4 regions of the Streptomyces sp. NPDC005435 genome follow, and region 3 is predicted to be linked to each of the others. Evidence: riboswitches for the same ligand, from Rfam matches in the RefSeq annotation. Region 3 holds a riboswitch; each other region holds the start of a gene.
The links. A riboswitch is a leader RNA that binds a small molecule or an ion and turns the genes downstream of it on or off. The one in region 3 is predicted to bind cobalamin.

Region 1: another riboswitch for cobalamin. It lies ahead of AB0898_RS06105 (CoA-acylating methylmalonate-semialdehyde dehydrogenase); the one in region 3 lies ahead of AB0898_RS11105 (prenyltransferase/squalene oxidase repeat-containing protein).
Region 2: another riboswitch for cobalamin. It lies ahead of nrdI (class Ib ribonucleoside-diphosphate reductase assembly flavoprotein NrdI); the one in region 3 lies ahead of AB0898_RS11105 (prenyltransferase/squalene oxidase repeat-containing protein).
Region 4: another riboswitch for cobalamin. It lies ahead of AB0898_RS26050 (CbtB-domain containing protein); the one in region 3 lies ahead of AB0898_RS11105 (prenyltransferase/squalene oxidase repeat-containing protein).

The regions. Positions count from the first base shown of each region.
Region 1 is NZ_JBEXEQ010000003.1:262,125-264,312, forward strand. Features, by position in the region: gene AB0898_RS06100 (peptidase C39 family protein) at 1-270, shown strand, start outside; cobalamin riboswitch at 456-637, shown strand; gene AB0898_RS06105 (CoA-acylating methylmalonate-semialdehyde dehydrogenase) at 869-2,188, shown strand, end outside.
Region 2 is NZ_JBEXEQ010000003.1:277,673-279,860, reverse strand. Features, by position in the region: gene AB0898_RS06170 (3-hydroxybutyryl-CoA dehydrogenase) at 1-689, shown strand, start outside; cobalamin riboswitch at 858-1,082, shown strand; gene nrdI (class Ib ribonucleoside-diphosphate reductase assembly flavoprotein NrdI) at 1,250-1,702, shown strand; gene nrdE (class 1b ribonucleoside-diphosphate reductase subunit alpha) at 1,699-2,188, shown strand, end outside.
Region 3 is NZ_JBEXEQ010000007.1:143,198-145,385, forward strand. Features, by position in the region: cobalamin riboswitch at 1-126, opposite strand, end outside; cobalamin riboswitch at 240-313, shown strand; partial or broken gene AB0898_RS11100 (peptidase) at 441-1,028, shown strand; cobalamin riboswitch at 1,119-1,244, shown strand; gene AB0898_RS11105 (prenyltransferase/squalene oxidase repeat-containing protein) at 1,348-2,188, shown strand, end outside.
Region 4 is NZ_JBEXEQ010000023.1:4,359-6,546, forward strand. Features, by position in the region: gene AB0898_RS26040 (histidine phosphatase family protein) at 1-117, shown strand, start outside; gene AB0898_RS26045 (CbtA family protein) at 288-1,040, opposite strand; gene AB0898_RS26050 (CbtB-domain containing protein) at 1,063-1,284, opposite strand; cobalamin riboswitch at 1,319-1,459, opposite strand; gene AB0898_RS26055 (helix-turn-helix domain-containing protein) at 1,617-2,188, shown strand, end outside.

The sequences.
Region 1 (2,188 bases), on a different contig from region 3:
GCGGGCTACGGCACCTCCGGCCACCTCATGACGGTCATCGGCTTCACCGGCGACGGCGACGTCATCGCCAACGACCCCGCCTCCCCGAGCGACGACGCGGTGCGGCGGGTGTACGCGCGGCGGGAGTTCGAGACCATCTGGCTGCGGACGAAGCGGTACAACGCCTCGGGGCAGGTCGCGTCGGGGACCGGTGGCGTCTGCTATCTGTACTTCCCGGCCGATCCGACACCGCGTCAGCGGCGGGCGCTCGCCGAGGTCGGGGTTCGCTGAGCGAGGGTTCGTCGACGGCGGCCACCCTTCCAGGGGTGGTCGCCTTTTTCTGGCCCTGACCGGGCAGGCGGCACGGTTCCAGGTGCTGGTGCGGTTCGCACTGGCACGGGAAACCGAGGACGGCCCCCGAACCCGGTGTCACTCGAATGCGCTCCGCCAGGGCCTGGATTTACTAGGACGTCCAACTATATAGTCGCGAACAAGGCCCGCGGTGCAGGGAAGCCGGTGTGATTCCGGCACGGTCCCGCCACTGTGACCGGGGAGTACGCCGTCGAGCAGGACGCCACTGACGAGCTCGAAGTCGGGAAGGCGGACGGCGCGCGCTGATCCGGGAGTCAGGATACCGGCCGCGGGATGTTCCGTGTGGTCCACGAGGATGGAGCTGACACGCATGGCACCGGTGTGCGTCCACGATCCCGGCAGGCCCGCCCCAGCGGCGCCGGCACGCCCAGGAGTTCGGCCCGTTTCCGCCGTCACGCCCTGACGGCCCCACGCCATTCGCGCATCCCGCGCGGCCCTCGCACACGCACGCCACCCCGTCCGTGTGCGACCCGTCCGCGCGCCGTCCCCGGACCCCACCTGACGAGAGCAGGCACCCATGGTCCGCACCACCGAACGCGCCGAGACGCGCGAACTGACCCACTTCGTCGGCGGCAAGCGCACCCCCGGAACCTCGGGAACCTACGGCGACGTGTACCGCCCGGACACCGGCGAGATCCAGGCCCTCGTCCCCCTCGCGAGCCGGGCCGAGACCGAGGCCGCGATCGCCGTGGCGGCCGAGGCCCAGCGCGAGTGGGCCGAGTGGAACCCGCAGCGCCGCGCCCGCGTCCTGCTGCGCTTCCTCGACCTGGCCGAACGCGAGAAGGACGCGCTGGCCCGGCTGCTGTCCTCCGAGCACGGCAAGACGATCCCCGACGCCCACGGCGACCTCCAACGCGGCCTGGAAGTCGTGGAGTTCGCGGCGGGCATCCCGCATCTGCTCAAGGGCGAGTTCACCGACAACGCGGGCACCGGCATCGACGTCCACTCGCTGCGCTCGCCCCTCGGTGTCATCGCCGGCATCACGCCGTTCAACTTCCCCGCGATGATCCCGCTGTGGCAGGCCGCGCCCGCCCTGGCCTGCGGCAACGCCTTCGTCCTCAAGCCCTCCGAACGCGACCCGTCCGTACCGCTGCGGCTCGCGGAACTCTTCCTGGAGGCCGGTCTGCCGCCCGGCGTGTTCAACGTCGTCAACGGGGCCCGGGAAGCGGTCGACACCCTGCTGGAGGACCCGCGCGTCGCCGCCCTCGGCTTCGTCGGCTCCACCCCGATCGCCGCGCACATCTACGCCACCGCCGCCGCCCACGGCAAGCGCGCCCAGTGCTTCGGCGGCGCCAAGAACCACATGATCGTCATGCCGGACGCCGATCTGGACCAGGCCGTCGACGCCCTGATCGGCGCCGGGTACGGCTCGGCGGGCGAACGCTGCATGGCGATCTCGGTCGCCGTCCCCGTGGGCGAGGAGACCGCCGACGCCCTCGTGGCCCGGCTCAAGGAACGCATCGGTTCGCTACGGATCGGCCGCAGCGACGACCCCGAGGCCGACTTCGGGCCCCTCGTCGGCCGCGACGCCGTGGACCGCGTCCGCTCCTATGTCGACCTCGGCGTGGAAGAGGGCGCCGAACTCGTCGTGGACGGACGGGACTTCGTCCTCCCCGGACACGAGGACGGCTTCTTCACCGGAGCCTCCCTCTTCGACCGGGTCACCCCCGCGATGCGCGTCTACCAGGAGGAGATCTTCGGGCCCGTCGTCTGCGTCGTCCGTGCCGCCGACTACGAGGAGGCCCTGCGCCTGCCCACCGAGCACCCCTACGGCAACGGCGTGGCCGTCTTCACCCGCGACGGCGACACCGCCCGCGACTTCACCCGGCGGGTCGGC
Region 2 (2,188 bases), on a different contig from region 3:
TGGAGCGGGAGGCGGCACGGGACGCGCTCGCCCGGATGGTGTTCACCGGCAGTCTGGACGACCTGGCCGACCGGCAGCTCGTCGTCGAGGCCGTCGTGGAGAACGCGGACGCGAAGACCGAGGTGTTCGCCGCCCTCGACAAGATCGTCAAGGATCCGGCGGCGGTCCTCGCCACCAACACCTCCTCCCTCCCGGTCATGCGGCTCGGCATGGCCACCTCCCGCGCCGACCGGGTCGTGGGCCTGCACTTCTTCAACCCCGTCCCCGTACTGCCCCTCGTCGAGGTGGTCAGCTCACTGCACACCTCGGCCGGGACGACCCTCGCGGTGGAGGACTTCGCCACGCGCGCGCTGGGCAAGACGGTGATCCGCTCGCGGGACCGCGCCGGCTTCGTCGTCAACGCCCTGCTCATCCCCTACCTGCTCGCCGCCGTCCGGATGGCGGAGTCCGGCTTCGCGACCGCCGCCGGCATCGACGCCGGGATGGAGCTGGGCTGCGCCCACCCGATGGGCCCGCTCAGGCTCGCCGACCTCATCGGCCTGGACACCGTCGCCTCGATCGCGGAGTCGCTGTACGACGAGTTCCGCGAACCCCTCTACGCCCCTCCCCCGCTGCTCCAGCGGATGGTCGAGGCCGGGCTGCTCGGGCGGAAGAGCGGGCGCGGGTTCCACGTGTACGACCAGGGGTGAAGGCCGGCGGAAGAGTCGCGCGGGGCACTGGGATCCAGTGCCCCGCGCGGCTTTTCCGCGTCCTGATCGGCTCTGTCGCCGAGCGGCTCCGCAGCGAGACTTAGGTATACCTAAGTTTTGTCGGCAACACAACATCTGGCTTGCACCCGCACGCCGAGATCTAGATGTAGTGTTGTCGGTGCTGGTGGTTCGCCGGGCGCTCCTGTGTCCGGCGTCGCAAGAGGGAACCCGGTGGGAATCCGGGACTGCCCCGCAGCGGTGAGCGGGAACGACCGCCGTCATGAGCACTGGGCCCCGGAAGGGGGCCTGGGAAGCGACGGCCGGTAGGTGTCCTCCGATACGAGGAGGACGTGCCCGCGAGTCCGAAGACCTGCCACCGGCGCGCACGCCGGTCCGCGGTGTGCGCGCTCCGAGGCCCCGAGGGAGGGCCAGGTGGCAGACGCTCGGATCCGGGTGAGGCGATTTCTCCGCCGCCCCGGCGTCCCGTCGTACGCGCCGCTCCGCTCCTCCCCCAAGGTCCTCGGACCCGGACGGGAACGAGCGAGAGGAGACGGCGGTCGATGAGCGGTCTCGTGTATTTCTCCAGCGTCTCGGAGAACACCAAACGCTTCGTGGGGAAACTGGGCCTGCCCGCCACGCGCATCCCCCTGCACCCCCACCGCGAGGGCCTGCCGCGGGTGACCGAGCCCTATGTGCTGATCGTGCCGACCTACGGCGGCGGCGAGCGCGCCGGTGCGGTCCCCAAGCAGGTGATCCGCTTTCTGAACGTCGAGGCCAACCGCGCCCTGCTGCGCGGGGTGATCGCCTCGGGAAACACCAACTTCGGCGTGGACTACTGCCTGGCGGGCCGGGTCATCTCGGCCAAGTGCGGTGTCCCCGAGCTGTACCGATTCGAACTGCTGGGCACGGACCGCGATGTCCGCGCCGTGAGGGAAGGACTTCAGACGTTTTGGACACGACACTCGGCGCAGCAGCGACCGGCGGACTCGGCGCAGCGGCGGCCGGCGGCATGACCACTCCCGTCGTCGGCACCCCGGCCATCGGCACCCCGGCCATCGGCACGCCGGTGGCCCCGCGCGAATCGGTCGGCGCGCGCAAGGACTACCACGCGCTCAACGCCATGCTGAACATGTACGACTGCGACGGCCGCATCCAGTTCGGCAAGGACCGCGAGGCCGTCCGGCAGTACTTCCTCCAGCACGTGAACCCGAACACGGTGGTCTTCCCCACGCTGGAGGAGAAGATCGGCTATCTGATCGACAACGACTATTACGAGGCCGCGCCGATCCGGCGCTACCCGTGGGAGTTCGTCAAGGGCCTGTACCGGCAGGCGTACGCCCACGAGCACCGGTTCCGCACCTTCCTCGGCGCGTTCAAGTACTACACCTCGTACACGCTGAAGACGTTCGACAACTCCCGTTACCTGGAGCGGTACGAGGACCGGGTGGTCGCCACCGCCCTGTATCTCGGCGCCGGGGACGAGGAGTTGGCGTCCCGGC
Region 3 (2,188 bases):
ATCTCGCTCCAGGCATTCCGGCTCGCCCACCTCCCGGTGGGCCCACGGTTGCGGGTCAGCGCCGGTTTTCGACCGGCTTCCCCTGGAACTTGTTGCTTCTCAGGCGGATTTGAGCACGATTCGTAAGGGTCGTCAAGGACAGGACGGGGCGGACAGCGGCCGGCTCCCCGGCGATGAGGGCACCCATTGACGCGGAGCGGGCGAACGTGGTCGCATGACGCGCTTTCACTTCAGCACTCAGGGGAAGCCGGTCGGAGTCCGGCGCTGTCCCGCAACCGTAGGTCCGTCGGCGGACGGGCGAGCCGGAGCACCTGGGCTGGAGCCAGGACCGAAGCGCCGTCGTGGACTGCGGCGTGGACCGGAAGGCCGCACCAGGGCTGCCCCCGTGCGCCGCCCGTCTCCCACGCCCGGTCGCGGACGGCCGAGTTGGAGGGGCTGTCATGAAGAACGCCACCGGACGTACCGCCGCGCGACGCACCGCCACGAGACGCACCGCTGCCGGACGCGCCGTTCCGCGAGCGCTCGCGGCGGCCGCGCTCACCCTGGCCGCGACGGGAGCCGCCGTGACCGGTGCGGCCGCCCCGGCGGCGGCCGATCCGCTGTCGAGCTGCACCCCGACCAAGGGCGCGATCGTCGCCGTCGACTTCGGGCCGTGGGGCGGCTCGGTGGTGCGCGGCTGCGACGCAAGCCCGACCACCGGCTACAACCTGCTGCACAACGGCGGCTTCACCACCGCCGGTACGCAGCACGACGGCCCCGCCTTCATCTGCCGGATCGGCAACGCGTCCTTCAACAGCGGGACCCAGTACCCGACTCCGGCGCAGGACGCCTGCGTCCTCACCCCGCCCGCCTCCGCCTACTGGTCCTACTGGATCGCCCCGGCGGGCCAGTCGACCTGGACGTACAGCCCGCTCGGCGCCATGAGCGACAAGCCGAAGGCCGGCGAGGTCGAGGCGTGGGTCTACGGCTCGACCAGCATCGACGGGACGACGGGCAAGCCGAAGTTCACGCCGGATTCGGTGCGGGCGCACTGAGCGGCGGGCGGGAGCCGGGACGGCCGGCCTCGGCTCCCTCGCCCAATCGGGCACTGCGCGTGACGCGTTGACGACACCTCCCGGCCGTGGTGAGATGCTCTCCGTTTCAGCGGTCAGGGGAAGCCGGTCAGAATCCGGCGCTGACCCGCAACCGTGGGCCCGTCGGGAGACGGGCGAGCCGGATCACCTGCGCTGGGACCGTCACACGATCCAACACCGTCGAGGACTGCGGTGTGGAGCGGCCCTCCGGGTTGCCCCGGTCCGGACCCCGTCTCCGCACACACGTCGCTCGCGGCCGACCGAGGGGGGCCTCGTGCACCGAATTCCGAGTGGAAGACCGAGCGGCAGCGGGAGAACGGCGGCCGCGGCCACCGCGTTCCTCCTGGTGTCGGCGGCCGGTGTCTCCCTCTGGACGGCGGCGCTGCCGGCCCACGCCGACCCGCTGGTCCCGGCGGTTCCCTCCACGTCCGCCGCGCCCCTGGCCAAGTCCCCCGCCGTGCGGGCCGCGGCTCCCGACCTGGACAAGGGCACCGCCTATCTGGTCGCCCCGGCCCAGCTGACGGACGGCCACTACTACGAGCCGTTCGGCGGCGGGTTCGCCGATTTCGGCCTGACGATCGACGGGGCGTACGCGCTGGCCGCGACCCGGAAGAACGACGCCGCCTTCACGAAGATCGTGGACTTCCTGGACCAGCGGAAGACCGACGGCACCGAGCGGACGGTCAACGACTGGACAGGGATCGGCACTTCGTACGTGAGCGGCGGTGCGATCGGCAAGGAGGCGCTGCTCGCGGAGGTGGCGGGCAGGGACCCGCGCGCGTTCGGCGGCCAGGATCTGATCGCCGCGCTGGACAAGGCCGTGTGCGCCGAGGCGAGTACGGCGGACACGAGTTGCGCGGCACCGGGCGCCTACACGTACGCGCCCTCGGTGTTCTCCCAGTCCCTCGGTGTCATGGCCCAGTTGAGGGCGGACGACACCGCCAACGCGGCCGCGCCGGTCGCGTACTTGAAGAAGCTTCAGAACGCCAACGGCTCCTGGCCGAGCCTGATCCCCTCGACCGGTGACTCGGACGTGGACTCCACCGCGATGGCGGTGATGGCCCTCGCGCTCCTCCCCGACGACGAGTCGGCCTCGGCCGCCGTGGCGAAGGGCG
Region 4 (2,188 bases), on a different contig from region 3:
CTGACCGTCACGGAGCTGAGCGGCCGCGCCGGGCGCTGGAATCTGCGCCTCGGCCGCCCGCTCGCGGAAGACGCGCCGACGCCGCCGGAATCCGGCCGTTCCCGGACTGGCCAATGAAACTTAGGCAAGGCTAAGCTAAGTTATACGAGCAGACGCCCGGTACTCGGTCCCACCGGGCGCCGCTCTTCGCCCATGACCCCGTGCCGCTCCCAGTGGCGGGGGCCGGGCGGACGAACGCGAGAGGGCCCCGGACGGTCCCGGGGCCCTCTCGTCGTCGTACCGGGGGCTCAGCCCGAGGCCGCGACCGCCGCGCCCGAAGGCACCTTCGCCGGACGCGGGTTGAGCTGCCGCTCGGCCAACTCGCCGAAGAGCAGCCCGAATCCGCCCCACAGCACGGCCTGCACGGCCAGCGCGGCGAGCCGGAAGCGCCACAGCAGGGTGGCCGGGAAGTCCCGGGGCACCTCGTTGATCACCGGCAGGAACGCGTACGCGAGGCCGATCACCACGGCGAACGCGACGACGGCCACGACCGTGGCCCACCAGGTGCCCAGGCCCGGGGCGAGCCGCTTGCCGAGCAGGGTGGCGCCGATCGCGAGCAGCACACTGAGCAGCATCATCAGGAAGTACAGCGTGGTGCGCTTGCCGATGGTGTCCGGGTCGCCCACCGAGGGCGGGTTCGCCGGGTACTTGAGGAAGGGCACCACGTACACCGCGAGCAGCGCGGCCGTGGACAGCAGCAGCGCGGTCGCGCGGGGGCCGAAGCGCCCGACGCGGCCGAGCGCGAAGCAGAAGGCGAGCGCGGCGATGCCGCCGAAAGCGACCCCGTAGACCAGGACACCGGTGGCGAGACCGGCGGTGGACTGCAGGGAGCGGGAGACGACCTCCATCTCGTGCTCGTGGGAGTGGGCGTCCTCGAAGGCGATCGCCCGGTCGACGTTCGGTTCACCGAGGAAGTAGGCGGCGACCAGGGCGAGCAGCCCGGCGGCGAGACCCGCCAGCATGCCCCGGACGAGGAGGTTTCTGACCGTTGCGGAGTTCATGGGAGTCGCGGCGTCCCTTACGTCAGTGGCAGGGGAAGCCGAGCAGGTGGCGGGCGTCGTGCACCCACTCGTGGACGTCCGTGCCGCTGAACACGGAGGTGGCGCCCTGCTCGGCGCCGACGAAGTAGAGCAGGATCAGCATGAGGACGCCGAAGAAGACGGCCCAGGGCGCGATGTCCTTGAGCGGCAGCTTGGCGGGTACGGCGGGGCTGGTGGCTGTCGGCGGGGCGACGGTCTGCGCCATGGCAGGACCTCCTCGGGAATTCGCGTCCCATCTCGGTGGTGCACAGGACGACGGCCACGGGTCTGACTCGCGCTGCCCCTCCCGGGGCCCCGCTCACAGTGGCGCGACCGTGCCGGACTTCCACCGGCTTCCGTTCCGCCGTCATCGATTTCGCACCGACGGTACCGCGTAAGGGGTGCGCGGCCAAGACCGCGCCGGGGCCGGGTGATCTTCCTCTCCCGGCAGGCCGGAAGGTGTGGGCGCGCGGTGAACACGCCGTGCCGACGCGCCGGTTCACCCTCCTCGTACGCCGTGCCGACGTACCGGTTCGCCCTCCTCGTACGCTGCTCCCCGTGCCGTCCTCCCCGCTCTTCCGCGCCGCCGTCCTCGTCCTCGAAGGGGCCAAGCCGCTCGATGTGGGCATCCCCGCCCAGGTGTTCACCACCCGCGCCTCCATGCCGTACGAGGTACGGGTCTGCGGCGCCGAACCCGGTCTGGTGACCGGCGGCGACGGGCTGTCGTACCACGTGGCGCACGGGCTTGAGGCGCTGGAGTGGGCGGACATCGTGTTCGTGCCCGGCTACCGGTTCCCGGACCGCGAGGACCCGCCGGCCGCCGTGGTCGAGGCGCTGCTCGCCGCGCACGCGCGCGGGGCGCGGCTCGCGGCGATCTCGACGGGCGCGTTCGCGCTGGCCGCCACGGGGCTGCTCGACGGGAAGCGGGCCACCACGCACTGGCACTACACCCGCGCCCTGGCCCAGCGGCATCCGCTGGTCCGGGTGGACGGCAACGTGCTGTTCGTCGACGAGGGCAGCGTGCTCACCTCGGCGGGCGCCGCCTCCGGCATCGACCTGTGTCTGCACGTCCTGCGCGGCGACCTCGGCGTGGCCGCCTCCCACCACGCGGCCCGGCGCCTGGTCGCGGC